2 regions of the Sphingomonas sandaracina genome follow, and region 1 is predicted to be linked to the other one. Evidence: riboswitches for the same ligand, from Rfam matches in the RefSeq annotation. Region 1 holds a riboswitch; the other holds the start of a gene.
The links. A riboswitch is a leader RNA that binds a small molecule or an ion and turns the genes downstream of it on or off. The one in region 1 is predicted to bind thiamine pyrophosphate.
Positions count from the first base shown of each region.

Region 2: linked by a shared signal. The riboswitch ahead of U1707_RS15400 (TonB-dependent receptor) and the one ahead of thiC (phosphomethylpyrimidine synthase ThiC) in region 1 are both predicted to bind thiamine pyrophosphate.

Region 1 is NZ_JAXOJK010000003.1:200,011-215,973, reverse strand. Features, by position in the region: gene U1707_RS10435 (phytoene desaturase) at 1-775, opposite strand, end outside; gene crtY (lycopene beta-cyclase CrtY) at 772-1,938, opposite strand; gene U1707_RS10425 (GNAT family N-acetyltransferase) at 2,327-2,896, shown strand; gene U1707_RS10420 (hypothetical protein) at 2,880-3,098, opposite strand; gene U1707_RS10415 (DUF2141 domain-containing protein) at 3,498-4,004, shown strand; gene U1707_RS10410 (MipA/OmpV family protein) at 4,074-4,937, shown strand; gene U1707_RS10405 (ferritin-like domain-containing protein) at 5,533-6,552, shown strand; gene U1707_RS10400 (ferritin-like domain-containing protein) at 6,604-7,626, shown strand; gene U1707_RS10395 (outer membrane protein) at 7,709-8,581, shown strand; TPP riboswitch at 8,987-9,096, shown strand; gene thiC (phosphomethylpyrimidine synthase ThiC) at 9,136-11,049, shown strand; gene U1707_RS10385 (hypothetical protein) at 11,062-11,796, shown strand; gene U1707_RS10380 (Fic family protein) at 12,030-13,181, opposite strand; gene U1707_RS10375 (hypothetical protein) at 13,385-14,254, shown strand; gene U1707_RS10370 (alkylphosphonate utilization protein) at 14,291-14,590, opposite strand; gene ung (uracil-DNA glycosylase) at 14,587-15,285, opposite strand; gene aguB (N-carbamoylputrescine amidase) at 15,484-15,963, shown strand, end outside.
Region 2 is NZ_JAXOJK010000005.1:122,794-138,756, reverse strand. Features, by position in the region: gene U1707_RS15430 (efflux transporter outer membrane subunit) at 1-514, opposite strand, end outside; gene U1707_RS15425 (efflux RND transporter permease subunit) at 520-3,732, opposite strand; gene U1707_RS15420 (efflux RND transporter periplasmic adaptor subunit) at 3,739-4,953, opposite strand; gene U1707_RS15415 (TetR/AcrR family transcriptional regulator) at 5,067-5,657, shown strand; gene U1707_RS15410 (GntR family transcriptional regulator) at 5,951-6,604, shown strand; gene U1707_RS15405 (hypothetical protein) at 6,617-6,808, shown strand; TPP riboswitch at 6,931-7,040, shown strand; gene U1707_RS15400 (TonB-dependent receptor) at 7,167-9,410, shown strand; gene U1707_RS15395 (phosphotransferase enzyme family protein) at 9,412-10,581, shown strand; gene pnuC (nicotinamide riboside transporter PnuC) at 10,578-11,156, shown strand; gene U1707_RS15385 (DUF4139 domain-containing protein) at 11,139-12,671, opposite strand; gene U1707_RS15380 (DUF4139 domain-containing protein) at 12,671-14,089, opposite strand; gene U1707_RS15375 (TonB-dependent receptor) at 14,316-15,963, shown strand, end outside.

The sequences.
Region 1 (15,963 bases):
TAGTCACGCCCGTCGCGCGGTCGCCCAGAGTCTCGATCGACGTCACCGGATCGTCGAGCCGCAACACGCCGCCCAGCCGCTCGAACTGCGTGACCAGCGCCGCGACCAGCCGGTTGGTACCACCACGCGCGAACCACACCCCGCCATCGCGCTCCAGCTTGTGGATCAGCGCATAGATCGCGCTCGTCGTCATCGGATTGCCGCCGACCAGCAGCGTATGGAAGCTCAACGCCTCGCGCAATTTCTCCGACTTCACGAAGCTCGACACGATCGAATAGACCGACCGCCACGCCTGGTATTTCGCCAGCGCCGGCGCCGCCTTGATCATCGACCCGAAATCGAGGAACGCGACATGGCCGAGCTTCTCATAGCCCTCGTGAAACACGCCGGCCGAATATTGCAGGAACTTCTCGTACCCCGCCCAGTCGCCGGGATGCAGCTTCTCGATCTCGGCGCGCATCTGGACGTCGTCGTTGGTATAGTCGAAATTCGTCCCGTCCGGCCAGTTCAGCCGATAGAACGGCAGCACCGGATCGAGCGTCACGTCATCGCTCATGTCGTGGCCCGACAGCGCCCACAGCTCGCGCAGGCAATCCGGATCGGTGATGACCGTCGGCCCCGCATCGAACGTGAAGCCGTCGCGCTCCCAGAAATACCCACGCCCACCCGGCTTGTCGCGGCTCTCGACGATCGTCGTCTGCACGCCGGCGGATTGCAGCCGGATCGCGAGCGCCAGCCCGCCGAAACCTGCGCCGATGACTATTGCGGTCTTCATGATGACATACTGCCTGCGATGGCGCGGACGGCGCGCACGATGGGGACGGGGGGCTTGCCGGTCAGAACGCGAGCCTTGTCGGAAAGCGTCGAGCGTCCGGCGTAGAAACGGCCGATGAGCGATGGTGAGAGGCGGTAGAAGCGTTCGAGGATGCGATAGCGTTCCTCGGGCTCGGCGGCGCGAAACAACATCGTGTCGAGCATCCGGTAGAAACCACGGCTTTTCCACGTCGCGCGCGCCATCGCATGCGTCGCGTCATGCAGTTTTACGCCCGAAAAATCGCTCAGCCCCGCCAGCATCGACGCGGTCCGCACCGCATCGGGCAGCGAATAGCCGGTGGTCGGATGAAACATCCCCGCGCGCATGCCCGCCTTCGCGACATGCGCCCCGCCCGACCGCCAATACGCCTCGAAATCGCCCCCCATCGCGACCGGCAGCACACCCGCTTCGTGGCGCGCCGCCTGCGCCACGTGCCAGCCGCGTGCATCCGCATAGTCGTGGATACGCGTCGTCAGTGCCTCGACATCGAGATCGGGGGTGTCGCTGTAATAGGTGTCCTCGACGAACATCCGGTCGGGGGCCAGCGGCAGGCAATAGACGAAGCGATAGCCGTCGATCTGCGGCACGGTCGCGTCCATGACCGTCGGCACGGGGCTGTCGTGCGGCGCACTCAGCACCAGCTCGCGCCCGACGAATTTCTGCCACGCCAGATCGAGCAGCGACAGATCGCCCGGGCCCCGCACGTCGATCACGCCCTTGGCCTCGATCCGGTCGCCATCCGCCAGCACCACCGCGGTCGCACTCGCGCCCGACACTTTCCGCCCCAGCATCAGCGCATGGCCCGGCAGGACGCGGCGCACCTCGCGGTCCAGCCGCTCGCTCTCGATCGAATAATAGGTCGCGTCGATCGTCCGTCCGTGCGCCGGAAAGCGGACGTCGTACCCCTGCCACGCATGCACCACGAGCGGCGCGACGATCCAGCGATCTGCCTGCGCCACGTCGCTGCCGAAGAACGACCACAGGTGATTGCCGCCGACGACCGGCGCGGAGTCGATCAGCCGCACGTCGAGCGTCGGATGCCTGGCCTTGAGCGCCAGCGCGATCATCCCGCCGGCCAAACCCGCGCCAACGATCGCGACGTCGCAGGAAATCGTCGATGCCATGCCTTGCGACTAGCGCAAAGCGGGGGGCACGAAAACAACCTTTGCAAAGCAATCAGACGCGAAGACAACCTGCATTGCCGCGAGGGGATGCAGGCTGGGAGCGGGGCCGCGTCGCACAGCGAAAGGAGCGACGCGCGGAAGGGCGCGAGCGACGGGATAAGAGCGATGGCGGACGAGCGATAAAGGGGGGGCGAGCGATAGCGAATAACGAGAGAAACCAGCCTTGCCCCCCTCCCTGGAAGGGAGGGGCTGGGGGTGGGTCGGTTTCCGCATATCCGAACGCGCGTGGCTCGATCGGGCCGACCCACCCCCGACCCCTCCCTTCCAGGGAGGGGAGAATGCGCGGCAACGCATACCCCTTCATCCAAATCCGCCTTAGACAGTATGAATGCCCCAGCCCGCATCCGCCCCCACGCTAACCACCGCCCGCCTGACCCTGACCGGCCACACCGCCGCCGACCTCGAGGACTGCGCCGAAATGTGGACCGACCCCCGCGTCTACACGATGATCGGCGGCCAGCCGCGGTCGCGTGAGGACGTCTGGATCCGCCTCCTCCGCTCGATCGGCCAATGGACCCTGTTCGGTTACGGCAGCTGGATCGCCCGCGACGCCACCGGCCGCCTGATCGGCGAACTCGGCTTGATCGAAGCCCGCCGCGCGATCGTGCCGTCGATCGACGCCGCCTCAGGCCTCAGCCCGGAGATCGGCTGGACCCTCGCCGGGGCCGCGCAAGGCCAGGGCTATGCTTCCGAAGCCCTCGCCGCGATCCTGGCGTGGACCGACGCGCGCATCCCCGCGACGACCTGCATCATCGATCCCGCCAACGCCGCGTCGATCCGGCTGGCGGACCGCTTCGGCTACCGACTGCGCACGACCGGCATCTACCGCGACGCGCCGATCCTGATCTTCGACCGCGCCGCGCCTCCCGCAAATCCCGCGGTTATTGCTGTGCGGTGACGACCGGCTGCTGCACCGACGCGATCGGCATCGGATCGCCCGCCCGGTCGTAGAACGCCATCATCATGATCCCCAGCGCCAGGATGCTGCCGGTGATCGCGTATATCAGTCCCTTGTGATCCTTGTGGGCCTTGCCGGAATCCTGGTCCGTATTCTGGCCCCTATCCTGGCCCGGGTCCCCGCGTGCGTTCTGGTCTGCCATGCATCACTCTCCGATCGGCAGGTCATCCTGCTCTGAACGGGGAGGCTATCACGTTTCCGCGCACTGCATAGGGGCTATCGCCGCACCGGCGGAATCTCCCGGACCGTGCAAGGCCAGCACCGATCCGATCTCGATCTCGGCCCAGATCCCGACCCCCCATCCGACGCACAGCCACCCGATCCGAGCACCGACCGCTGTGATACTTCCGCTACTGGTCCTCGCAATTCCGATCCATGTCGGCGCACGCAATTTGGTGAAGCCGTATGCGACGGGTATGGGCCATGGCGATCATATGATGCGGCAGGTTTTCCCGCGGTTCATGTGACGAGGAGCAATGGGGCGCGCGGCCGATGAAGGTCGGACGCCATCGGCGACATCATGAACGATACGGGTGCAAACATGGCCATCACTTCCGAACCTGGGATCGGCTCTGCGACACCCCCCGTCACCCGGACCGCATGGAACGCGATGTCGCGGCGGCTGGGCGGCGCGGCCGGCATCGGTGCGCTATGGATGATGCTGGCCGCGACGGCACCCGTCACGCGGCTCGACGTCGAAGTCGACAATCTCCGCTCGTCCAAGGGCATGATCCGGGTCTGCCTGACCGCCGATCCGAAGAATTTTCCCGCCTGTGTCGACGATGCCGACGCGCTGACCCGGTCGATCCCGGCAAGCGTCCACGCGATCAGTTTCCCCGGCCTGCCGCAGCGCGCCTATGCGCTCGCGCTCATTCACGACGAGAACAACAATTCGAAGCTCGATACGATCGCCGGCATCCCGCGCGAGGGCTATGGTTTCTCGCGCAATGCCGCCGTCCGGTTCGGGCCACCGCATTTTTCCGCGGCCGAGTTCAAGCTGGCTGGTGATGCCGATATGCAACAGGTGAAAATGCGTTACATCTTCTGACCGATCGTAACGGACCGAAATCGGTTTCACCGCGTTCCGCCGTGGAACCTTTTTGTCCGGAGCACGTCCTTGCGCGCATTCAACCTATTCCTGTCTGCCGCAATCGCGGTACTCGCCACCGCCACGCCGGCGCTAGCGCAGACCGATCCGAACCCGTCGCCGACGATCACCGATCCCAAAGACAACAACCGCGTCACGGTCGCGCTCGGCGTCGTATCGATGCCCGATTACGAGGGCGCGGACAGCAATTCCTTCACCCCCGCCGGTGCTTTCGTCGGCACGGTGCGCGGCCATGACTTCTTCCTGCGTGGCACGCAGCTCTACTTCAACCTGATCCCGAACACCGGCGAAGTCGGCATCAATTACGAAGTCGGCGTCATCGGCGGCCTGCGCCGCGATCGCACCGGCGATATCGACAACCGCCAGGTTCGCGCACTCGGCAAGATCGACACGGCCTATGAGATCGGCGGCTATGTCGGCATCGCCCGGACCGGGGTGATCACCAGCGACTACGACACGCTCACCGCACGCGTCGCCTATGTCCACGACGTGTCGGGCACGTACGACAGCTATGTCATCACGCCGCAGGTGAACTACACCACGCCGCTGTCGGTGCGTACGCTCGTCTCGCTCGGCCTCGCCGCGGACTATGCCGGCAAGGGCTTCGGCCGCACCTATGCGGCGGTGACACCGATCGGCTCGCTCGCCAGCGGGCTGCGGACCTACGACGTCAACGACGCCGGCTTCCGTCGCGTCAACGCCTCGCTGTTCGTCGTGCAGAGCCTGTCGGGCGATCTCCGCCACGGCCTCGGCGTCGGCGCGGGCGTGCTCTACGGACGCATGGTCGGCAAGTACAAGGACAGCCCGATCGTCGCCGACGTCGGCGACGCCGACCAGTGGCTCGGCGCGATCGGCCTGACCTACACCTTCTGATCTGAGGCCGGCCCGATCTCTTACCGGGCAAACTGAAGCCAAACCGAAGACCTATCGATCCTCCCCCGCAAAAGGGGGGAGGATTGCGAGGGCGGGAACCGCTACGCATTCCTGCACATGGCGGCCCAAGCGGCGTCCAGAAGGTCCAACCCAAAAGCCCCTCCCCTTCAGGGGAGGGGTTGGGGTGGGGCAGTTCCACGCGAACGCGGTCCGTGTGGCAACGCCCCACCCCCGTCCCCTCCCCTGAAGGGGAGGGGGGCAGAGCTCGCTATCCACTAGTGGCTCTTCAGCAACGCCAGGCATAAAGCGCCCGCCAAACCGCCGCGACTCACGCCCCATGGCGCCCCCGCAAGACCACCCCGCCGCAGCCCCACCGCACCCCACACCACCGCCCAGATTTATTTCACGGCGTGACCGTTAATGCTGCGTCCATTTCCCCGGTGCGTCCGTTACTCGATTTGGACGGCAGATTTCTGCCCGCAATAGAGCGCGTTACGAGTCGGGCCTTGGCGACAGGGTGTTACTCTCATCGGTCCGGATTGTTCGATTGTTTCAATAACTCCGACGTCTGCAACAACAAGGGGAGGACCCTGATATGACCGAGAGCGTGCACCTGATCGAAGCCCTCGATGCGCGAGTGGAACGGCGCAGCGAGCGTCGTGATTTTTTCAAGAATGCGCTCGGCGCCGCTGCGATCACCGCGGCCGGTGCGACCGCGCTGTCGATGTCCAGCGCCGCGGCGGCCCAGGCCGTCACCGACGCCGACGTCCTGAACTTCGCGCTCAACCTCGAATATCTCGAGGCGCAATTCTACTCCTATGCCGCCTACGGCACCGGCCTCGACAACAGCCTGTTGTCCGGCACCGGCACGCAGGGTGCCGTCCGCGGTGGCCGCCAGGTCAATTTCACCGATCCGATCGTCGCGCAATATGCCCGTGAGATCGCCCAGGACGAGATCGCGCACGTCAAGTTCCTGCGCGCCGCGCTCGGCACCTCCGCCGTCGCGCAGCCGGTGATCGACGTCAGCGTCTCGCCGACCAGCGCCTTTTCGACCGCAGCGCAGGCCGCAGGACTCGTCCCCGCCGGCACCGCGTTCGATCCCTACGCAACGGACGAAGCGTTCCTGCTCGGCGCGTTCATCTTCGAAGACGTCGGCGTGACCGCGTACAAGGGTGCCGCCCCGCTGCTGACCAGCAAGACGTTTCTCGAGGCTGCAGCCGGCCTGCTCGCGGTCGAGGCGTATCACGCCGCGATCGTCCGCACGACTCTGTACGGCAAGGGCATCGCGACGCCGTCGCTCCGCACGTCCGCGGATGCCATCTCGCGGGCCCGCGACAGCCTCGACGGCGGTGGCGCCAACACGACGATCTTCGGCGCCAACGATCTCGACCAGGGCATCTCGTCGTACAGCGCGACGCCGATCAACCTCGCCACCACGCAGGCCGCGGTGACCGTGTCGAACATCGTCCCGCTCGACAGCAACGGCGTGGCCTACAGCCGCTCGGTGAGTCAGGTGCTCAACATCGTCTATCTCAACAGCGGTGCGGCATCGGCCGGCGGGTTCTTCCCGAACGGCATGGCCGGCAACATCAAGACGAGCACTGCGGCAGCCTGATCGCTTCAGTCCGGCCCAACGCTCATCTTCGCTATTCAGGGGATTAACCCAATGACCGATCTCAATACCAAGCTCGAGATATTCGACGCGATTGCCGCCCGCCGCAACGAACGCCGCGGCTTCCTTCGCTTCGCCGGCGGCTCGGCCCTCGCCATCGGTGGCGCGAGCCTGCTCGCGGCCTGCGGCAACGACGATGCCGATCTCGCACCGACCCCGACGCCGGGACCGACGCCGGCCGCGACGCTCAGCGATGCCGACGTGCTCAATGTCGCACTGAACCTCGAATATCTCGAAGCGCAGTTCTACGCGGTCGCGGCGTTCGGCGTCGGCCTCAACGCCAGCCTGCTCACCGGCACCGGTACGCAGGGTGCGGTCACCGGCGGCGCTCAGGTACCGTTCCAGGATGCCGTCGTCCGCGAATATGCCCGCGAGATCGCGATCGACGAAGTCGCCCACGTCGCGTTTCTGCGCTCGGCCCTCGGCACCGCCGCCGTCGCCCAGCCTGCGATCGACATCTCGGTCGGCACGGCAGCCGCGCCGGGTGCCTTCACCTCGGCCGCCCGCGCGGCCGGCGTCATCGGTGCAACGGGTGTGTTCAACCCCTATGCCGACGACAACAGCTTCCTGCTCGGCGCGTACATCTTCGAGGACGTCGGTGTTTCGGCCTACAAGGGCGCGGCACCGCTGATCGCCAACAAGACCTATCTCGAGGCAGCCGCCGGCATCCTTGCCGCCGAGGCCTATCATGCGGGCCTGATCCGCACGATCCTGTACCGCAAGGGGCTGCAGACGCCGAACCCGATGCCGTCGCTCATCACCGCTGCGAACCAGATCAGCAATGCGCGCGACAGCCTGGATGGTGCGAGCGATATCGATCAGGGCATCACCGGTTCGGATCCGACGATCTCGAACATCGTGCCCACCGACGTCAACGGTCTGGCCTATAGCCGCTCGGTCGCGCAGGTGCACAACATCGTCTACCTGACCAACACCGCAAGGATCGGCGGGGGCTTCTTCCCCAACGGGACCAACAACCGCCTCGATTCACTGCGGACGAGCGGCGCCAACGCGTGATCGTCGTCACGAACTAAAACAGGAAAATCCGGGTCGCGGCGCACATTCAGGGCGCCGCGGCCTCTCGTTTGGGGAACGAACCATGACACATTTCACGAAGCTCACGATGCTCGCCGGTCTCGCGACCGCGGGCATTTTCGCCGTTCCGGCCGCCGCGCAGGACATGACCACCGACAGCAAGCCGTTCTCGGGCGTCTATATCGGCGCGGCCGGCGGCTATGACGTGCAGAGCAACGACGTCGGCTCGTCGATCCTGTTCGATCGCAACGGCGACGGCAATTTCAGCGACAGCGTCAACACGATCACCGGCGCCAACGCCTTCTCGCCGGGCTTCTGCAACGGCTCCGCCCGCACCGCGGTCCCGGCGTACGGTTGCCGCAACGACGATGATGGCTGGTCGTACTATGGCCGCGCAGGCTTCGACGTGCAGAGCGGCCCGTTCGTGGTCGGCCTGGTCGGCGAATTCGGCAAGTCCGACATCACCGACAGCGTCGCCGCCTTCTCGACCACGCCTGCTAGCTACACGATGGCGCGCAAGCTGAAGTGGGAAGGCTCGGTCCGCGCCCGCGCCGGTCTCGCCGCCCGCAACACGCTGTTCTACGCCACCGGCGGCGCCGGCTATGCCAAGATCGACAACCTGTTCTTCACCACCAACACCGCCAACGCCTTCGCCGCCACCGGCTCGAACAAGCGCTGGGGCTATGTCGGCGGTGGCGGCATCGAGCAGAAGCTGACCCGGAACATCTCGATCGGCATGGAATACACCTATCACCAGTACAAGGACGACGACGCCCGCGTCCTCGTCACCGCCGGCACCGCGATTGCCGGCAGCCCGGTCCTGCTGGCGAACAACCCGTTCGTCCTCGCCCCCAACACCAGCGGCACCACCTTCCGCCGCAGCGACGAGAACTTCCGCTGGCACTCGCTGCGCGGAACCGTTTCTTTCCGCTTCTGAAGCAAGACGTAACCAACCACTCCGTCACCCCGGACTAGTTCCGGGGTCCACCGCGCCGCAAACTCGACACCCTCGATTGCGCGGCACGCTGGATGCCGGAACAAGCCCGGCATGACGGAGCAAGCTTGGCTCTGCCACCTTGAAAAAAGGCCGTTGCCCCAACCAGGGCAGCGGCCTTTCTTGTTAGAGAGCCCCAACCCCGAACCGAAGCACCACCCCGGCGAAGGCCGGGGCCCAATTGGCGAGGTGGATACAACGAAGAACTGCCCTCCGTTACCGCCGTCCTCCAATTGGGCCCCGGCCTTCGCCGGGGTGGTGCCTTATCGAGCGCGCAATAATCACCAAGCTTCGCACACGCCGAGCCCCCAAATTCCCCATTGCACCCCACCCCCAGCCGCGTATGCTCACCCCACCCCGGGGGAGCGCTAATCCGCGCTTGAGAGGAAGGCAGGAGCCTTCGACCCGCTGAACCTGATCCGGTTGATACCGGCGGAGGGAGGGAGCGGTCGCCACAGAACCGCAAGCCTTGCTCCGAGACCCGTAGGAGCAAGCGCATGGCCATCGATACGCAATCCAAGACCGACATCGGCGTAACCACAGGCCCGATTCGAGGCTCGCGCAAAATCCACGTAGCGGTCCCGACCAGCCCAGACGTCCGCGTCGCCATGCGCGAGATCGTCCTAGACCCGTCGTGCAGCGAACCCCCGTTACGCGTCTACGACACCAGCGGCCCCTACACCGACCCCCGCGCGCAAATCGACATCAACGCCGGCCTCCCCCAACTCCGCCGCGCCTGGATCGAAGCCAGAGGCGACGTGGAACCCTACGAAGCCCGCGAACTCCGCCCCGAAGACAACGGCCAGCTTGGCCCGGACCGTTCCGGTGGAGTCCCCCAGTTCCCCGCCACCATCCAGCGCCCCCTCCGCGCGCGCGCCGGCGCCAACGTCAGCCAGATGCACTACGCCCGCCGCGGCATCATCACCCCCGAAATGGAATACGTCGCCACCCGAGAAAACCTCGGCCGCGCCATGCTCAAAGACTACGTTCGCGACGGCGAATCCTTCGGCGCACAGATCCCCGACTTCGTAACCCCCGAATTCGTCCGCGACGAGATCGCCCGCGGCCGCGCGATCATCCCCAACAACATCAACCACCCCGAATCCGAACCGATGGCGATCGGCCGCAACTTCCTCGTCAAGATCAACGCCAACATCGGCAACTCCGCGGTAGCCTCCAACGTCGCCGCCGAAGTCGACAAGCTCGTCTGGTCGATCCGCTGGGGCGCAGACACGGTGATGGACCTCAGCACCGGCCGCAACATCCACGACACCCGCGAATGGATCCTGCGCAATTCGCCCGTCCCGATCGGCACCGTGCCGATCTACCAGGCGCTCGAAAAGGTCGGCGGCGTCGCCGAGGACCTCACCTGGGAGATCTTCCGCGACACGCTGATCGAGCAGGCCGAGCAGGGCGTCGATTACTTCACGATCCACGCCGGCGTCCGCCTCGCCTACATCCCGATGACCGCCAAACGCGTCACCGGCATCGTCTCGCGCGGCGGTTCGATCATGGCGAAATGGTGCCTCAGCCACCACAAGGAGAGCTTCCTCTACGAGCGCTTCGACGAGATCACCGAGATCATGAAGGCGTACGACATCGCCTACAGCCTCGGCGACGGCCTGCGCCCCGGCAGCATCGCCGACGCCAACGACGAAGCGCAGTTCAGCGAACTCTACACGCTCGGCGAACTCACCCACCGCGCGTGGAAGAGCGACGTCCAGGTCATGATCGAAGGCCCCGGCCACGTGCCGATGCACAAGATCAAGGAGAACATGGACAAGCAACTCGAGGTCTGCGGCGAAGCACCCTTCTACACGCTGGGGCCGCTCACGACGGACATAGCCCCCGGCTACGACCACATCACCAGCGGCATCGGCGCCGCGATGATCGGCTGGTACGGCACCGCAATGCTCTGCTACGTCACGCCGAAAGAGCATCTAGGCCTCCCCGACCGCGACGACGTCAAGGTCGGCGTAGTAACCTACAAACTAGCCGCCCACGCCGCCGACCTCGCCAAAGGCCACCCCGCCGCCCAGATGCGCGACGACGCGCTGAGCCGCGCGCGCTTCGAATTCCGCTGGAGAGACCAGTTCAACCTCTCCCTCGACCCCGACACCGCCGAGCAATACCACGACCAGACGTTGCCAGCCGAAGGCGCCAAGAGCGCACACTTCTGCAGCATGTGCGGCCCAAAATTCTGCTCGATGAAGATCACGCAGGAAGTCCGGGACTTCGCAGCGAAGCAGAACGCGCCGGCGGATACGTTCTTGGCGGCGGATATCGACCAGACCGACACCAACCGCGCGATCTTCGCCAAAGGCTCCCACGCCGAAGCCGAAAAAGGCATGGCAGACATGAGCGAGAAATTCCGCGAAAAGGGGAGCGAAATTTACCTGCCGGCTGAGTGATAGGAAGCAACCATGGAGAGTGCCGCAAAGCTAATCACGGCCATAGGCACTCTCCTTGGGGCTATCGCGTGGCCGCTCGCCATCTTCACGCTTGGCTTCTTATTTAGAAATGAGCTGAGATTTGCTGCCAAAAGAATCCCATCGTTTATGGATCGTGTACGCAAAATGAAGATTGCGGGCATCGAGGCCGAGTTGGATCGCGTCGCAGACGCGGTAAAAGAAAATGAAAAAGGCACTGTAACGTCACGGCAGATAGAAATAGCCGCTAAGATAGCTCTCGAAGCGGATAGCGATTTAGATCTTGCGAAGCAGCTCGACCGCCTATGTCTTGAGTATGACTCGATTCGTCGCTCTATGCCGGCGGGTAGCGATCGTACTCAAGCGATGACGCGAGTCATAGTACGAATGAGGGCGCTTGCACCTACGCTGGTTGGACACATCGACAACTATAAGGGATCCGGATCACCAGGAAGCAGGTTGGCTGCTATTGCAATGATGCAGATGAACCCAAATGCGTGTGACATAGATTGGCTAGCCGAGCGATTTTCCGTAGAGCAGCCATTTGTATTTTATCATGCTGCGCTAGCTCTGCAAAATATGGCGAATAACGCTCTTTCAAACGTAGAGTGGGATCAACTTTTTGGAGCGGTTCAGCGTAGTTTGGATGCTGTCCGCAGTTTTAATGGAAATCCTGATCAGTCGACAATAGAAATATTGGAACTTATTATGTTAGATATTCGGAGCTAGATTATTAAAGTTGTGACGGAATATTGCGATCTATACGCGACCCCGCACCATATTCACGCTGTCGCGCTCCACTCGATACAGTACAAGTCGACGGCGATAATTCTTACACCCGCCACGATTTCAGGTCGCGACGGGCGACTTTTAGCATAGTCCGCTGACCGAACCACGCTCGAGACAAGCTCTACCAGTCGAGTTGCCGCAACCGGATCGTGACGCGTGAAACGATCCTCGCCTTACCCGACCTGCAACGCCGCCAACACACCCGGAAACCGAATAAGCTTCGGGTAACTCCCCTCCACCTCCTCCGCGACACCCTGCGCGATCAACTCGTTCAGGTTGTTCGCCGCGCCTCCATACGTAACTCCCAGCGCTTCCGCGAAATCAGAGATCGACCGCACGGGGCGTTCGAACGCCAGATCGATGATCCGCAACATCAGCGCCGATCGCCGTGCCGTCTGAAAGCGTTCGCGATACTCGCGCTGCAAGTCCTGCAAACGTTCGACCACCGCAATCGTCTCTTCCGCCGATTCCGCGACGGCTTCGAGAAAGAACGCGATCCAGTCTTCCCACGCGCCGTCGCGCGACACCGCGTACATCAGGTCGATATAGCGATCCTTGTGCCGTTCCAGATACGGGCTCATGTAGAGCAGGGGCTGCGGCAACGTGCCGTTGTCGATCAGCATCAGCGTAATTAGCATGCGGCCGACCCGCCCGTTGCCATCGGCAAACGGGTGGATCGCCTCGAACTGGTAATGCGCCAGCGCGGCATCGATCAACGGCGACGGACGTTCCTCACGATTAACGAACGTCATCAAGGTATCGAGCACGCGCGGCGTTTCTGTCGGAGGCGCGGGAATGAACCGTGCGGTGTCGATCCGGCCCGATCCGCCGATCCAGTTCTGGTCGCGCTTCAACTCGCCGGCTTCGACCGTTGCCCCGCGATTGCGTGCGACGCCGGTCAACAGCGTGCGGTGCGCGTCGCGAATCAATCGCGACGAGATCGGCAGCGTGGCGAGTCCGTCGATCGCGCCTTCCAGAGCGCGAACATAGTTGAGTACCTCGCGGTTATCGCCGCGCGTCGCCGCTTCTGCCGCGCCCGCCTCGAACAGGAACAGGTCGGTGAGCGTTGTATAGGTCCCCTCCATGCTGGACGAGGACACCGCCTCGCGCCGTTGAAGCGGCCGGATCAGCAACAGCGGATTGGCGACCGATCGCCCGATCCCCTTGAGTTCTCCCACTGCTTGCGTCGCCCGCGTGAGTTCAGGCAGGAAGCGACCTATGTCGAGTATCGTGGGCGGCAGCGGCGCGGCGACGAACGCCTTGCGACCGCCGACCGTAGGCACAAGCTGTCCGGTCGCGCGATCGTTGAAGCCGTTGCGGTCCATGCAACGGATCTACAAAGTGCAGCGGCCACTTTCAACGAAAACCGTGTTTCGTGAAAAGTGCTGCCGTCACTTTATACATCCGTGCAAAGTGGTCTTAGTATGCCTCCAAAGATGGATGCCCCAGCGGCACACCCGCAGGGCAAAAAGTCCAACACGCCACCATATCGCTGTCCTACACGCCCGCGCCCTGATCGGTTTCGCGGATGGAGACCAAACCCACGCGCACCGCGCACCCGCCGCTCGACGTCATGCTTGACATCGCGCCCGTTCTCGCACCCGACTCGGCAAACGCCCTGACCGTGATCGCGGCCCAGGCCGGAACCGCGGTCGAGGTCCAGGAGGCGCCGGTGGTCGAGGACTTCGATCTCGCCGACTACGACTGGGTGCCGGTCCGCCGGAAGGTGCGGCACGATGGCTGGACGGTCGCGACGCAGCAGGCGTTCATCGGCGTGCTGGCGGATACCGGCTCGGTCACGCAGGCCGCGATCGAGGTGAACATGTCGGCGACCTCGTGTTATCGCCTGCGCCGCGCGGCCGATGGCGCGGCGTTCGCGGCGGCATGGAATGCGGCGGTGCAGACCGCGTCGCTGCGGCTGGTCGATCTCGCCTTCGACCGCGCGATCAACGGATCGCCCGAGCCGGTGTTCGACCGCGAAGGCAACCGCGTCGGCCAGCGCGTCCGCTTCAACGATCGCCTGTTGATGTTCCTCCTGCGCGCGCACCAACCGGATCGCTATCGCACCCCCGGCCAGTCGCCTGCGCCGGCGTCCATCCCGGTACCGCCGGTCGAGACCACGCTCGCCGCGCTCGCGCCGCCGATGGCCGTCGAACCGCACCGCCTGATGGCCCCCGAGGCGCTGGCGATGGCGCTCGAAGTCGCAGATATCCGTGCCGAACCCGTACCAAAGCGGCGTCCCACGCCGGTCCAGCCCTCGCCGCTCGGCCCGACGTTCGAGGCACAGCTTGCGGCGGCCAAGGCGACGATCCCGCCGAAATATCCGGAAAGGGTCCGCGCCGAAGACGAAGGTGAGGATGACCATGAAGGTCGCGGACGGCGCCGTTTCCGAGCGTAACTTTATCGTGACCTTTGGCGCCGGCCGTCTCCCAAGCTACCGCTTCCGCACGAACTCCGCGCGCAGCACCAGCCCCTTGATCCCCTCGTACCGGCAGTCGATCTCCTGCGCGTCGCCGGTCAGCCGGATCGACTTGATCAGCGTGCCGCGCTTCAAGGTCTGCCCCGCACCCTTGACGGTCAGGTCCTTGATCAGCGTCACCTGGTCGCCGTCCGCGAGCACGTTGCCGACCGAGTCCCGCACCACGACCGCGCCGTCATCCGCCGCCACCGAGGTCGCCGCACCGCCAGCGACCCACTCGCCGGTCGCCTCGTCGTACACATATTCGTCGCTCATCGGTCAGTCTCCGGCAGCGCCCAGTCGATCGGCGCGCGCCCATGGGTTTCGAGAAAGGCGTTGGCCCGGCTGAAAGGCCGCGATCCGAAGAACCCGGTCCGCGCCGCCAACGGCGACGGGTGCGCCGACTGGATCACCAGATGCCGCCCACCCTTCGCGATATCGTCGACGAACGCCGCCTTCCTCTGCGCATACGCCCCCCACAGCAGGAACACGACCGGTTTGTCCTGCGCGTTCACCGCCGCGATCACCGCATCGGTAAACCGCTCCCACCCGCGCTTCTGGTGCGACGCAGCTTCCCCCATCCGCACGCTCAGCACTGCATTGAGCAACAGCACGCCTTGCGCCGCCCAATGATCGAGCATGCCATGAGATGCCCGCGGGATCCCGAGATCCGCCTCCAGCTCCTTGTAGATATTCACCAGGCTAGGCGGTGTCCGCACGCCTTGGCGGACCGAGAAGCTCAGCCCATGCGCCTGCCCCTCGCCGTGATACGGATCCTGCCCCAGGATCACGACCCGCACCTGATCGAGCGGCGTCAGCTCCAGCGCCCGAAACCGATCCGCCTCCTCCGGAAACACCCGAGCGCCGTTCGCTTGCTCGGCCTCCAGAAACGCATCGAGCGCCCGCATGTACGGCGCCTCGAACTCGGCAGCGAGCGACTGCCAGCTTGGGGGGAGGGAAGGGGGTGTCATGCTGCGCGCCATGTCGGACCGGCAAGCCGGGTGTCAATCACCCCTCTTGTTCCCCCGCGGAAGCGGGGGCCCAGGATCTCGCAGGGCAACGCCCGTAACCCTGGACCCCCGCCCCCGCGGGGGAACAGCGACTGACCGGGTCTCGATGCGAAGCGAAAGGCTCGCACATCGCGTTCCCCCTCATTATATGCGCCGCCTATGACCGAGATAACCGTCGCCGCGCTGCAGCTGGGCTTCACGCCCAACATCGACCGCAACATCGCCAACGTGTCGCGCCTCGTCCACGAGGCCGCCGCGAAGGGCGCGCAGGTGATCCTGCCGCCCGAGCTGTTCGAGGGCGAGTATTTCTGCCGCGTCGAGGACGAGGGGCTCTTCGCCAACGCCGCACCCGTGGGCGAGCACAAGGCGGTGCTCGCGATGCAGGCGCTCGCTGAGGCGCTCAAGGTCACCATCCCGACCAGCTTCTTCGAGGCGGACGGCCCGCATCATTACAACAGCCTCGCCATGATCGGCCCCGACGGCAACATCCAGGGCGTCTACCGCAAGAGCCACATCCCCGACGGCCCCGGCTATGAGGAGAAGTTCTACTTCCGCCCCGGCAATACCGGCTTCAAGGTCTGGCCGCATGCGTCGGACGCCGGGCGGACGACGCTCGGCGTCGGCGTCTGCTGGGACCAA
Region 2 (15,963 bases), on a different contig from region 1:
TTTCCCAAGCCGAGACGCCGACATTGGCCGAATAGATGTCGGCACGGCCGCTGGACACCGCACCGCCACCAGTACCGCCCCCCGATCCGCCGCCGCCGGTTCCGCCACCGGTTCCGCCGCCGGTTCCACCACCACCGACCACGCCGAACGGCGACTTCTGATAGGTGGCACCGCCGCTGGCTGCGAGCGTCGGGAACAGGTCGGCGCGCTGGACGCGGTATTGCGCGCGGGCCTGGGCGACGTTGGCGACCGAGACACGCAGGTCGCGGTTATTGTCCAGCGCGGTGCGGATCACGCGGCGCAGACGGTCGTCGGTGAAGAACGCCTCCCACGCGGTATCCGCAGGCATGATCGCGCCGGCTGCGTCGGTCGCCGCATAGGCAGGGCCGACGGGTGTAGCGACCGGCACCGACAATTCGGGCCGGACGTATTTCGGGGCGAGGTTACACCCGGCGAGCGTGAGCCCAGCGGCGAACATCAGGGCGGTCTTGCGTGATAGCATGGGGGCGAACATCTGGATCAGGCCTCCTGCGGCCGCTGGTCGTGGGGCGGATGACGGTTATCGTCATGGCCGCCGTCACGGTTATCGTCGTCATTGCGGACCTGATCGCGGTCTTGCCCCGAGCCGGCCTTGTCCTGCTTGAAGACGCGCTTCACGAGCAGGAAGAACAGCGGCACGAAGAAGATCGCGAGGACGGTCGCGGACAGCATGCCGCCGACCACCGCCCAGCCGATCGCGTTCTGGCCGCCGGCGCCGGCACCGCTCGACAATGCGAGCGGCAACACGCCGAAGATGAACGCGAACGACGTCATCAGGATCGGGCGAAGGCGAAGCTTCGCCGCCTCGACCGCGGCATCGGCCGCGTTCATCCCGTCGCCCATCTTTTCCTCGGCGAATTCCACGATCAGGATCGCGTTCTTCGCCGCCACGCCGATCGTCGTGATCAGGCCGACCTGGAGGTAGATGTCGTTGTTCAGCCCGAAGATCATCGCCGCACCGACCGCGCCGAGGACGCCGAGTGGCACCACCAGCAGGACGGCGATCGGGATCGACCAGCTCTCGTACAGTGCAGCGAGGCAGAGGAACACGATCAGCAGCGACAGCGCATAGACCGTGGTCGACTGGCCACCCGACAGGTTTTCCTCGTAGCTGAGGCCGGTCCATTCATAGCCGATGCCGGGGGGCAGCTTGGCCGCCATCTCCTCCATCGCCTTGATCGCGGTGCCGCTGCTGACGCCCGGTGCCGGCGAACCCATGATCTCGAACGATGCCACGCCGTTGTACCGTTCTAGTCGTGAGGGCCCGTAGTTCCAGCTCGTCGTCGAGAAGGACGAGAACGGCGCCATCGCGTTGCTGGTCGTGCCGCGGACGTAGAAGTTGCCGAGGTCGGCCGGCGTCGTGCGGAACGGTGCGTCGGCCTGCACGAACACCTTCTTCACGCGACCGCGGTCGATGAAGTCGTTGATGTACGCGCCACCGAACGCGGTGCTGACGGTGGTGTTGATGTCCGCCTGGCTGAGGCCGAGCGCGCCGGCAGTGGCTTGGTCGACGTTCAGTTTCAGCTGTGGCGCATCCTCAAGGCCGTTCGGGCGGACCTGCATCAGGCGCTTGTCCTGGCTGGCCATGCCGAGCAGCATGTTGCGCGCTTCGAGCAGTTTCTCGTGACCGACGCCGGCATTGTCCTTCAGCATGAAGTCGAAGCCGTTGGCGTTGCCCAGTTCCTGCACGGCGGGCGGCACGAAGCCGATCACCATGCCGGCACGGACCCCGGCGAGCGCCTGGTTAGCGCGTCCGGCGACCGCGGCGACGCTGTTCTCCTTGCCGCTGCGATCTTCCCAAGGCTTCAGCTGGATGAAGGCGATGCCGACATTCTGGCCCTGGCCGACGAAGCCGAAGCCGCTGATCGTGAAGATACCCGCGGTGTTGGCCTTCTCGTCGATCAGGAAGTGATCGCGGACCTTGTCCATCGTCCGTGCGGTCTCCTCCATCGGCGTACCCGACGGCATCGAAACCTGTGCGAACATGACGCCCTGATCTTCCTCGGGGAGGAAGCCCGACGGCAGGCGCAGGAAGATGAAGGCCATCGCGACGACGATCACGGCATAGACCAGCATCGTGCGCAGCCAGCCCTTCTCGACGCGGCGCAGGCCGTTGCCGTATTTACCGACGCCCTTGTCGAAGGTGCGGTTGAACCAGCCGAAGAAGCCCTTCTTCTCGCCATGGCCTTCCTTGGCAGGCTTCAGGATCGTCGCGCAGAGTGCGGGCGTCAGGATCAACGCGACTAGCACCGAAAGCGCCATCGACGACACGATGGTGATCGAGAACTGGCGGAAGATCACGCCGGTCGAGCCGCTGAAGAACGCCATCGGCAGGAACACGGCGGACAACACCAGGCCGATGCCGATCAGCGCGCCGCTGATCTCGTCCATCGACTTTTTGGCGGCTTCCTTGGGGGAAAGCCCTTCCTCTTGGATCAGGCGTTCGACGTTCTCGACGACGACGATCGCGTCATCTACGAGCAGGCCGATCGCCAGCACCATGCCGAACAGCGTCAGCGTGTTGATCGTGAACCCCGCGACCTGGAGCACGGCGAGCGAGCCGAGCAGCACGACGGGAACTGCGATCGTCGGGATCAGCGTGGCACGGAAATTCTGGAGGAACAGGAACATCACGAGGAAGACGAGGACGATCGCCTCGATCAGCGTGTGGATGACCTGCTCGACCGACAGCCGCACGAACGTCGAGTTGTCGATCGGGAACGCGACCTTGACGTCGGGCGGGAACTGCTTGGCGATCCGGTTCACCTCGGCCTTGACCAGCTTGACGGTATCGAGCGCGTTTGCACCCGGTGCCAGCTTCACGCCGAAGCCTGCCGCCTGCTTACCGTTGTAGCGCGCCTGGAAGCTGTAGTTTTCCGAACCCATCTCGACGCGCGCGACGTCCGACAGGCGCACGGTCGCGCCGCTGGTTGCCGAGCGGACAATGATCTGGCGGAACTGTTCTGGCGTCTGGAGGCGCGACTGTGCGGTCACGGTGGCATTGAGCGACTGACCCTTCACCGCCGGGAGACTGCCGACCTGACCGGCCGAGACCTGTGCGTTCTGCGCGGTCAGCGCGGAGGTGATGTCGGTGACGGTGACGCCCAGGTTCGACATCTTGAACGGGTCGACCCAGATCCGCATCGAATATTGCGCGCCGAACACCTGCGTGTCGCCGACGCCCTTGATGCGGCTGAGCGGATCCTGGAGCTTCGAGGCGATCATGTCGCCGAGATCGACCTGGTCGTGGTCGCCGTTTTCCGAATAGGCGGCGATGATGAGCAGGAAGTTGGCGGTCGCCTTGGTCACGCGAAGACCGGCCTGCTGCACTTCCTGCGGCAGGAGCGGCGTCGCCTGTTGCAGCTTGTTCTGCACCTGGACCTGCGCGATGTCGGGGTCGGTGCCCTGCTCGAAGGTGAGCGTGATCGCGAGGTTGCCCGAGCCGTCCGAGGTCGAGGCGAAGTAGCGAAGGTTGTCGATGCCCTTCATCTGCTGCTCGATGATCTGCGTCGTCGTGTTCTCGAGCGTCTGTGCGTCGGCGCCCGGATAGGACGTCGCGACCGTCACCTTGGGGGCGGCGATCTCAGGGAACTGCGCGATCGGCAGCGACCGGATCGCGAGGATACCGGCCAGCATCAGGATGATGGCGATGACCCACGCGAAGATGGGCCGATCGATGAAATAGCGTGACATGGGCGGTTACTTCCCGGCCTGCGCGGACGTGTTGCCGGCTGCGGGATCTCCACCCGCTGCGGCACCACCGGTGGCGCCACCCGCGGGCTTGGCGACCTGCTGCGGGGCCGCGGGCTTGACGGTCGCGCCGGGACGCAGGTTGAGCAGACCCTCGACGATCAGCTTGTCGCCGGGCTTCAGGCCGCTGGTGACGATCCACTTGTCGCCGATCACGCGGTCGGTGGTAACGTTTCGCTGCTCGACCTTGTTCTGTGCGTTGACGACCAGAGCGGTCGCACCGCCACGCGGATCGCGCGTGATGCCGGCGGTGGGCGCCATGATCGCCTGGGCGCGCGTGCCCTCGACCAGCTTCGCACGGACGTACATGCCCGGCAGCAACAGGCCGTTGGGGTTGGGGAAGCTGGCGCGCAGAGTTACCGCGCCGGTGGTCTGGTCGACGGTGACTTCGGCGAACTGGAGACGACCCTCGATCGGGTAGGTCTGGCCGTTCGGAAGGATCAGCTGCACACGCGCGCTGCCGTCGCCGCGCGTCACGCCGCCGGTCGCCATCGCCTGCTTGAGATCAAGCAACTGCGCGGCCGACTGTACGACGTCGACATAGACGGTGTTGGTGCGCTGGATCGTCGCGAGCGGGTCGGTCTGGCCGGTCTGGACCAGCGCGCCGACGGTCACGAGCGACCGTCCAATGCGGCCCGAAATGGGCGCCTTGATGCGCGTGAAGCCGAGGTTGACGCGCGCCGACTGGACCGCTGCCTGCTGCGCTGCAACATTCGCGCGAGCCTGTTGTGCGGAGGCGGTGGCGTTGTCCGCCTCCTGCTTGCTGACCGCGTTCAGCGCGACCAGTTGGCCATAGCGCTGCGCCTGAAGGCGGGTCGCGTTGATCTGCGATTGGGCGGCGCCGAGCTGGCCCTGCGCGCTGGCGAGTGCCGCGCGGTAGGGGGCGTCCTCGATCGCGTAGAGGACCTGGCCCTTGCTGACCATCGCACCCTCGGTGAACAGGCGATCGCGAACCACGCCGCTGACCTGCGGACGCACTTCCGAGGTTTCCACCGCGGCGATACGGCCGGGAAGCTCGGAGGTGAGCACCACCGATTCCTCGCCGACGGTAACGACGCCGACGGTCGGCGTGGGCGGTGGCGGCGGGGCCTGCTCCTTGCCGCAAGCCGACAGCAGGACAAGTGCGGCCAGTGCCACAGATCCCTTGAGGTTCAATCGCTGCATGTTGAGCATCCCGACGTCCGTGCAGATAGGTTTACCGGAATGAACGTTCATTCCGCTTGCTTGCCCGCTAGGATTGTGCGAGCGGCCGGTCAACCAAAAAACGCGTTGGGAACATGATTTTGAGTGCAGTGCAGCATGAGATGGGGAGTCGGCAGCGTATCGTTGCTGCGGCGCGCCATCTGTTTGCGACCCAAGGGTTTCATCAGACGCCGATGTCCGAACTGGCCGTCGCTGCGGGTGTTTCCGTCGGCCAGATCTATCGCCTGTTCACCGGCAAGAACGCGGTGATCCAGGCGATCGTGATGGAGGACGCCACGGCCAGGATGGCCGAGCTGAAGACGATGAACGACTCGGTCAAATTCGAGGGATTGTCGATCGAGCAAGGGTTCGTCGAGTTGGCTCGCCGCGCGCTGTCGAAGGGCGACGAAGCGTTGTCGTTCGAGATCATGGCAGAGGCGCACCGCAATACCGATGTCGCCGACACGATCGCGGATCTGTGTCGCGGCTTTCGTCAGATGATCCGCGAACTGGCGTGCGTCGCCAATCCGAAACTCGAGGAGAACGAGCTCGAGGGGGCGGAGGAACTGATCCTCGCTTTCATGTTCGGTCTCGGCCATCGCACCTTGTCGCGCCCGCGATTGTCGGAAGACGAAACCGCGCGATTGACCGGCCGCATGATCCTGGCCGCGGTACGCGCACTTTAAGCCACCGCACTGTGTCGCGTTGCAGACACGCCAGTGCTTACCCTCGAAATAATGAGAGCGACGCTGTGTGGCCTCCGAGCACGTTGTTGAGAGAATACGCACGTTCCAGCCTTGGCTGACCGTCCCGGCGCCCAATACGCGCCGTTTCACCGTGTGAAGACCTCGTTCGGCGACCGTTAGTGCTGTTCGCGGATGTCGGCCCGTTCTGGGAAGGCGTTCAAGTTTCATGAGCCCTTTGTCATGAAGTGTGGGTTATGCAGGGGCTACAATCCCGTCCCCGGAGCCTTCCGTCTATGAGTATCGTCGTCCGCACCCTGTCCGAGCAGGTGTTCGAGATCGTCCGCGAACAGATCGTCACAGGCAAGCTCGCGGGGCATACCGCGATCCGCCAGGATGCGCTGGCGAACGAACTGGGCGTCAGCAAGATTCCGCTGCGCGAGGCACTGGCCCGGCTCGAGCAGGAGGGCCTGCTGACCAGCCATGCGAACCGTGGCTATTCGGTCCAGCCGATGTCGGCGGACGAGGCCGACGACATCTTCGCGTTGCGGATGAGCATCGAGCCGCAGGCTGCCGCCTATGCGTCGACGGTCGCCGATGACGCGGATCGCGCCGCTGCCATCCTGGCGTTCGAGGAACTCGACAGCGCGGCGGGCGAGCGACTGGCGGAGGTCGCGATCCGCAATCGCGTGTTTCACACCGCACTCGTCCGGCCCGGCCGACGCCTGCTGACCACGCAGATGGTCGAGCGGCTGGCTATTCTCGCCGAGCGTTATGTCGTCGCGCACCTGCGGCCGGCGGGGCGTGAGCACCGCGCGCATTTGGAGCATCGCCAGCTGCTCGACGCATGGCTGGCGCGCGACGACGATCGCATGCTGACGTTGCTGACCAGCCATATTCAGTCGACGCTGACCGATCTGCGCTTCCAGCTCGCAACGGGGCGGGACTAGAGATCACAGCCGATGATGGGCATTGTTGGACCGCGTAAATCGTTCGAATGGTCTGCCGATAATGCGCAGCACAGCCTCGCCAAGACGCCGAATTGGCCGCACCTGACCGCGCTCGGGGTCGGCGCGGTCGTCGGCACCGGGACGATCCTCGGCTGGCTGTACCTGCTGGCAAGCCTGCCGACCCCATGCTCGTCCGGTTCGTGATCTGGAACGCCGTCGGGCTTGCGCTGTATGCGGCCTATGGTCCGGCGCAACCGCCATGCGGGCCGCGCCCCGCCGCGGTGACGCGATAGCGCTTTCCAGCCGGATACCAACAGCCTAAGCGACTTCTATCCCCGGGGGGCCGCTGACGCGCGGCTGAGAGGTGGGCAGCAGCCCATGACCCGCTGAACCTGATCCGGCTTATACCGGCGTAGGGAGGGTCTGCGGCTGGCCCGTCGTCCCTCCGATTGGAGTGGACGTGAACGTTTTCGGTGCTGGTTTTCCGTTTTTGAAGTCCGCGATGCCGTCCCGGCATGGGTGCGTCCGGCTGGGTCTGGTCGGTGTGGTTTCGTCCGCCGCGATGATCGCGTCGTCCGCGGTCGCGCAGGTCGCTTCCGATCCCATCGAGCCGGCCGAGATCCGCGTCGTCGGCACGCCCGATCCTGCCGGGTTGCTGCCCGACCAGCGCACGCCGAAAGCGCAGAGCGCAATTTCCGCCGATTTCATCGTCAAGCAGGCGCCGACGCTCAACGCATTCCAACTGGTCACGTTGCTGCCGGGTGCGAACGTCGCGTCGAGCGACCCGTACGGCCTGTCGACCAGTTCGAGTCTCACCGTACGCGGGCTCGGGCAGGACGAGATCGGCGTGCTGATGGAAGGCGCGCCGCAGAACGACATCGGCTATTATTACGCCTATCCGTCGCAGTTCGCCGACCCCGAGAATCTGCGGCGGATCACGCTGGCGCAGGGCGCGGTCGATATCGATTCGCCGACGCTGGGCGGTGCCGGCGGGCTGTTGTCGCTGGCGCTCGACGATCCGAAGGCCCGCCCCGGTGCGCTGGTCGATCTGTCGCTCGGCAGTTACGCGGCGCGGCGTGCGTTCGTCCGGGTCGACACCGGCACGATCGGCAACGCCGGGGTAAAGGCGTTCCTGTCCTATTCGAACACCCGCGCGGACAATTGGCGGGGTGCCGGCTACGATACGCGGCAGCATATCGATGCGAAGTTCCTCAAGGAATGGGGGGCGGGGAACCGCGCCAGCCTCGCGCTGTCGTATAACGATGCGAACTCGTCGAGCTATCCGAGCCCGACGCTGGCGGAGTGGAACGCGCAGGCTCGCGGCTTCAACTACGACAAGCGCTATACGGCGGGGAATACCAACTATTGGCGGCTGTACCGCGCGCCGTTCCGCAACCTTTACGCTTCCGCGCCGGTGCATCTGGTGCTGAACGACCGGCTTGCGTTGGACACCACGACCTATCTCCAGTTTGGCTATGGCAACTCGCCCTACGGCACGCAGCTGACCACGACCGGCAATTTCCTCGGGACCGAAGAGCTGGCGCAGCCGATCTCGCTGCCGGGTGCGATCGACGGCGTGGCGACCGTGCTCGGCAATTATACCGGCGATCAGATGCGGACCGGCAACGTCAGCAAGCTGACCCTGAAGACCGGCGTGCATACGCTGACAGCCGGGCTCTGGTTCGATTACGGCACCGACCGTGTCACGCAATCGTACACGTCGATCGATGCGGACGGGCAGCCGACCGATCGCTGGGGGTATCGTGCGAAGGCGATCCGCACCGCCGACGGTCGCCTGCTCGCCTATGAGAATCAGCGCACCGTTACCGTCACGAAGGGGTTCTTCGTCGCCGACAGCATCGCGCTGACGCCGCGGCTGACGATCGACGCCGGGTTCAAGGGCGTCGACGTGCTGCGCAACGGCCGCAACTACCTGCCGGGGCCGCAAGACACGGTGCGGCTCGATAGCTTTGCCGCATTGCCGCGGGCCGCGGTCCATTACCGGATCGACGATCGCCAGCAGGTGTTCGCCAACATCACCACCAACTTCCGCACACCCAACGAGTTCACGCTCTACAACAGCTATTTCGGCGGGGTCGTGGCGACGCAGGGCACGACCGCGCTCAAGAACGAATATTCGGTGTCGCAGGAACTCGGCTATCGGTTCATCGGCGAACGGCTCTCGGCGTCGGTCACCGGCTTCCACTACAAGTTCCGCAATCGTCAGTTGGCGACCGTCATCAACCAGGGCGGCGCACTGATCAACGGCACACTCAATGCCGGCGGGCAAACCTCGTACGGGGTCGATGCCGAGGTCGATTACCGGCCGGTCGCAGGCGTCAGTCTGTATGTGTCGGGCGAGTATCTGCATGCACGGATCGACGACGACCTGCCGGTCGGCGGGGACGTTCTCGCAACCCGGGGCAAGCACGCGGTGTCGAGCCCGACGGTCCAGTTCGGCGCGGGCGGAACGTATGACGACGGCCGGTTTTTCGGCAGCGTCGCGTCGAAATATCTCGGCCGGCAATATGCGACCTTCGTCAACGACGAGCGCATCAAGGGCTATGCGACGCTCGACCTGTCGGTCGGTCTGCATCTGGCCGAATGGCTCGACGGCAAGCGCACCGATCTGCGCGTCAACGCGATCAACGTCACCGATCCGCATGTCCTGGCCGGCGTGCAGGCGGTCACCACCAACGCGCAGGACTCGATCGGCCGCAACGGCACGGTGATCGCAGGCACCGCGCCCGCCTATTATATCGGCAGCGGCAGGGCGGTGATGGCGACGGTGTCGCGTGCGTTCTGAGATGACGTCCGCTTCGGCCCTGTCGGTGGTCCCGCCCGCCAACCATCTCGTTCACGGAATGGGCACCGCGTTAGAAGTGCCGACCTGGCCCGCGATCACGGTCGACGAGGCGGTGGCGGCACTGGCCCATTTTTCGATCGCGGGAGAGCTGACGGCGTTGCACTGGCATTCGCCGCGACCGTTTTCCGCAGCAGCGCTGGTACAGACGACGCGCGGCATGTTTCTCCTGAAGCGCCACGACCACCGGCTTCGCACGATTGAGGGACTGGCCGAGGAACATGCGTTCGCCGCGCATCTGGCGGCGAACGGCGTGTCGGTGCCGGACCTCGTGCGCGCGACCGACGGAGCAAGCGCCACCGCGATCGGTGACTGGCGGTACGAGCTGCACCGCAAGGCGGCCGGAGCGGATGCGTATCGCGACCGGCTGTCCTGGACGCCGTTCCTGTCGCTCGACCATGCGCATGCCGCGGGGGTGGCGCTCGCGAAGGTGCATCTGGCGGCGCGCGACTTCGACGCGCCGGCGCGGTGCCGCCAGCCCCTCGTCGCCAGCTTCGCGATCCTTCCGGCAAGCGATCCGATGGCGACGACCGAACACTATGTGACGGCGCGTCCTGCGCTGGCGGCATTTCTGGCGGAGCGGCCATGGCAGCAACAGCTGGCGCCGCTGTTCGCGCAATTGGGAGACGGCCTGTTCGACCTGCTGGCCGGACAGCCGCCGTTGTGGACGCACAACGACTGGCATCCGTCCAATCTGCTATGGGCGGAGGACGGCACCGTGCAGACCGTCTTCGATTTCGGGCTCGCTGACCGGACATGCGCCGTCCACGATATCGCCACCGCGATCGAGCGTACTGCGGTCCGGTGGCTCGAACTGGGGCAGGGGGCGGACGACGCGATCGGCAATCCGGCCACGGCGCAGGCGCTGCTCGCGGGCTATCGCACGGTCGCGGCGCTGAGCTGTGCCGACCTGACCACGATCCTCCGCCTGGTCCCGCTGGTCCATCTGGAATTCGCCTTGTCGGAGATCGATTACTTCACGAGCGTGGTCGTGGATCCGGCGTCTGCCGCGCTGGCGTGGGACGGCTATCTCATCGGCCATGCCAAATGGTTTCTGTCGGCTGCGGGGCAGGATTTTCTCCAGCGGATCGCCCTGCCGGTGCACGGTCAATGACGTTGCTCGAAATCATAGCCGTCATCATCAGCTTCGCCGGGATCTGGCTGACCGCGACCCGGCGCATGCTGTGCTGGCCGGTCGGCCTTGTCGCCTGCGCGCTGTATTTCAAATTGTTCCTCGATGTGCGGCTGTACGCCGACATGGTCCTTCAGGCGCTGTTTGGCCTGGCCATCGTCTATGGCTGGATCGCCTGGGCGAACGGACAGGACGATGCGGGAGAGGTCGTCGTTGCGCCGCTCAGTCCCAGGCGCGTGGCCGCGGGGCTGGCGGCCGGTGGCGTCGGCGCGATCGCGATCGGCTGGTTCACGAGCCGCTATACCGATGCGGCGCTGCCGTGGATGGATGCGGGGCTGAGCAGTTTCAGCCTCGTCGCGCAATATTGGACCGCGCGTCGTCATGCCGCCAGCTGGCTGCTGTGGATCGCGGTCGATGTTCTTTACGTCGGGATGTTCGTGTTCAAGGGATTGTTGCCGACAGCGGGGCTTTATGCGGCGATGATCGTGCTGGCGGTGATCGGCTATCGGCGTTGGCGCAAGGCTGGCAGGCCGGATGCATCAATAGCCATAGCCTAACGTCGCGACGCTGTTCGCGGGCACGGTCGATATCCAGGTCTGCTTGCCGTCGACCCGGCGGAGCGTCGCGGTCGGTGCTTTGAACGCTTTTTGCCCGGCATTGCCTAGTTCGACCTCGATCGTCACGGGGAACGGATTGGCGTTGCTCAGCGTGACGATTGCGTGGTCCTTGCGATCGGCGACCTGACGCAGATAAACCCGAGGGCTCGTTCCCGCCGACAGCGTGAAGCGCTGCCCCGTCGCCGTGTCGCCGACCCGGCCGAGACCGATCAGCCCGCGCGATCCGTCGCGCTCGACGTACAACGCGGTCGAGCCGGAGGGTAGCGGCAGGCCAAGCCCGGCGCCTGTCTCGTTGTGCATGCGCAGTTCGATCCGGACCGGCGTCTCAGCGATCGTCCGGCCCGGCTGCACCTGGCTGCGATAGCGCCGCTCGAACGGTACGCGGCTTCTGCTCAATAACGCGACCTGTTTCATCTGGTTCGCGGCGACCGTTACGGGCTCCGGCACGCGGTAGAGTTTCAGATCGCCAAGGTCTTCCGGCGGGGGCGGCGGGGGCGGCGGTGGAGGTGCTGGCGGGGCCATCATGGCCATCGGCGATCTCATAAGCGAGGCGGTCACGACAATCTCGTCGCGCTCGGGCGCGTCTACGGTCTTCAAGTCCGACGTCGTCGTCCCGAGCGGATAGCATTCCAGCCGGAGACGGGCGACAGCGGCGCGGTACGCGCGGACCTCGCGACGTTCGAGCCGACCCGCGACCGCCTGGACATCGGCGTTCGCGAAGCTCTCCGCGTTGCCGTTGGCGAGCGTCATCCAGGCGAACAGATCGAGCGTGCGGCCATCGGCGGCGATCGTCGCGACATAGCTCGCCGCCCAATCGAACTCGGATGCGAGATACGAGACGGTAACGGTCGCCGTCGTCGCGCGCGGGCTGCGGGTGGTCACGCTCAGCACAGGCTGCGGCGAGAGGCCGGCGGGAATTTTTGCGTAGCGCGGTCTTTCGGGAAGACCCGAACAGCCGAGCGCTTCGACGCCTTGCGCGGTCCGTACGACGACGCCGCCCGCCGGCCCGGCCACGATCACCGCATCCTCGCTGCGCACCTGGCCGGTCGCGCGCGACGTGCGGGTCAGGGTCACGTGACGGCCGAGCGATCCGTCGATCAGCGCGGCCGGCGACAACAGCCGCGCATCGCGGTTCTTCTCGACCGTGCCGCCGGGCAGCCCGGTGATGATCGCGCTGGCGGGAATGATCCCCCCGGCGACCCCCTCGAACGTCACGACCGCCGGCCCTTTGGGCAGCCTTATCATCCGGGTCTCGGTCACCACCGCGAAGCCGCCGAGATACCGCAGATCAGGTGCCTGACCACGCTCGCGATACGGGTTGCGATAGACCGTGACGGAGACGTGCCGCGGCGGCGACGCGGCGACAGTCTTCGAGCTTGATATAACCGCTTGCGCCGTGACGGGCATAACCGGAACGCCGACCAGCATCGCCAGCAGGGCGACGATACCGCGCATCAGTTGCGGGTGTCGAAGCTGGCCGTGACGACCGACGTTCCATTGGCGGGCACCGTCACATGCCAAAGAGCGCTGTCCGAACTTTGGCGCTCGCTCTTCTGGCTCTCGGCCTGAACGCGCGTATCGGTCCACGACCAGTCGAGCCCCGCCTGGATCAGGTCGACCACAACCGGCTTCGCGCGCGCATTGCTGAGCGTGTAGCGCATCGTCGTCCGCCAGCGATCCGTCGACAACTGGGTCCGGCTTTCGACCAGGGGCAGCACCTTCACGTCGAACGCGTCGCCGGTACGCAGGCTGATATCCGAGCCTTGCGGGGTATGCTCGATGCGGTTCTCGCCGGTGAACTGGGGCTGGCCGCGCTGATCGCGGACGTACACGCGGACCGTCCCCGCGGGCAGCGCATCGCCGAGGCCGCCGGCGGCCGAATTGGCGAACCGCAGCATGCTGCCCGCGCTTTGCGGTTCGGTCTGCGTGCCGAGCCAGGCGTTGCGATATTCATAGCCTGCGCTGGCCTTCGCGCCTTTGACGTCGAGAAAGCTGACCTGTTTGGTCTGCTTGTCGGCGATCGTGGTGCGCGCCTTGAGAGGATAGAGGTAGAAATCGCCGAGCTGTTCGCGGTCCGCGCTTTCGGTGCCCGCCCGTCGCATCGGCGAGGTGGGGCGGTTGACGCGGAAGGTCTGGTTGTCGTCATCCGAGGCGACCTCACCCGCGACGAGCAGCGTTTTCGCACTGTCGAAGGTGGTGCCGGTCGCGTTGCGCAGCGTGATCCACCCCTGCACGTCGATCGTGCCGGTCTTGTCGTCGAACAGTGTCACATAGTCCGCCTGCCAACCGAGGCCGCGCGTCAGATACGACAGGGTCGCGAGCCGTGGCCCGGCGCGCGGGCTCGCCAGCGTCACCGACAGCGTCGGTCGCGCGCGCAGGTTCGCCGGGATCTTGTCGAAGATCGCGCGCACCGGCAGGCCGTCATCGCGCAGCACTTCGATATGGTCGGCGATCTGCAGCACCACGCCGCCGTTGACCGCGAGCACCTTCGCCCGCTCGCGCGTTTCCGCACCGGTCGCAGGATTGGTCCGGACGAGCGTGATAGTCTCGCCAACCGCCTTCTCCATCAGGCTAGACGGGGTCAGCAAGTCGTAGTCGAAATTCTGTTCGACGACGGTCGTGTCAGGCGCGTTCAGCGATACCGTTTCGGGGCGGATCGTCGCGCTGACGTCGGGGAAGGACTGACGTGTGCGGCCGGCCGGAAGGTCGAGGCGGCGGATATCCTGGATGAGCGCGATGTCGTTCGTGTAGATCGTCGCGGACACGTCGCCCTGCGCCGAACCGCTGCCCGGCACCGGCGGATCCGACTGTGCGACAGCGGCGGCCGATGCGGAAGCCAGCAGCAATACAGCTGCGATCCGTACAGTGATCATGTCGATAATCCCCTTTGCCGGCAGCATGACCGACGGGCGGAACAACGACAATGGGCAGGGTCGTCGAAAGACACGAGCGCGGCACGGTGGCTCGTCCGGATAAAGTGTACGATTCGGCGAGACATCACCGCACGTAACGGGATTGTAGCATTGCCTTCGCGAAACTGACCCGGAACGGACCTAGTCGCGCCGGTGGCGGCAACGTGGTCGCAGGGGACGTCTCTTCATGCGCAGTTTCAAAGGCCTGCTTCGGGCATCGGTTTCGCTTACTCTGATCGCGGGTGCCGCTACGGCCCAGGCGCAGACGTCTTCACCTGTGACCACGCAGGACCGCGCGACCGGGTCTGCGCAGACGACCGCCGAAGCCGACGACACCGGCGAGATCGTCGTCACCGGCACCTACGCCCGCAGCCTGAAGGCGGCGACCGAGACGAAGCGTCGCGCGGATTACGGCGTCGACTCGATCAGTTCGACCGACATCGGCAAGTTCCCGACGCAGAACGTCGCCGAGGCGTTGCAGCTGGTGCCGGGCGTGACGATCACGCGGCCGCGCGGCGAGGGGCTGTATGTCAGCGTCCGTGGCCTGGGGCCGCAGTTCCAGAGCACGTTGCTGAACGGCAGCTCGGTCGCGCTGAACGACCTGATCGAGAATGGCGGCGCCAACGGCCGCCAGTTTCGCTTCGAGATGCTGCCGGCCGAATTCACGTCGAGCATCGATGTCGTCAAGACGCCGACCGCGAACATGACCGAGGGAGCGCTGGGCGGCAATATCGACGTGAAGACGTTCCATCCGCTGGATGTCGGCACCAAGACGACGGTCAATCTGCGCGGCACCTATACGAGCCAGACCGACAAGGTGAAGCCGAACGCGACGCTGATCACCAGCTTCGCGAATGCCGCCGGCACGTTCGGCATCCTCGCGGGCGCGCAATATTGGGCGAAGTCGGTCCGCAACGACCGCTTCATCAACTTCGGCTGGAACCTGGACAAGTTCACGTCGGCCGCCTCGGGTGGGCTCCCCGCCGGGCTTTATACGCCGACGCGGACCCGGCCGACGATCGAGACCGAGGATCGCAAGCGCATCTCCGGCATGTTGTCCGCGCAGTGGAAGCCGAATGCGGAATTCGAAACGACGCTCGATATTCTCGCGACCCGCCTCGACGTCGCCTATGACGAATTCGGCCTCGACATCTATCCCGACGATTCCAGCGTATCGGGCCACCGGCCGGTCATCGTCCCCTCCAGCGTGAAGCTCGACGGCGATACGGTGATTGCCGCGACGATCAACGACGTGCGGTTCATAGCTTCGCGCGAATACAGTCTCAACCGGCACGACCTGCTCAACATCGGTCTTCGCCAGACCTGGGATTCCGACGCCTGGCATGCGTCGGGCGCGGTGAACTGGTCGAGCGCGCACAGCTTCCACCCGAACTATAACGAGGGGACGGTGCGCAGCCGGGCGATGTTCTTCGCGCCGCTGACCTACGATGCGTCGGCTGGCTACAAGGCGATCCCGACCTTCACGACGCCGGTCGATCCGACCAACCCGGCGAACTACCAGCTGTACCAGTTCAACATCGCGCCGAAGAACAGCAAGGACTGGGATTTCTACACGCGCGCCGATCTCGCGCATGATTTCGACGGCTTCGTCACCAAGCTGGCGGCGGGCGGCGAGTATCACTGGCGCAAGCGCGACTATGCGCGGCGCGATTTTCTCGTCAATCCGGCGCCGAACACGCCGCTGTCGAGCCTCGGCACGGGCGCGTACGAGCAATTGCCGTACGGCGATTTCCTGAAGGGCGTCCCCGGCAACACGCCGCGCAATTTCCTGGTGCCGGTGACGCAGGCCTATCTCGACGCGTTCTTCACCCCCG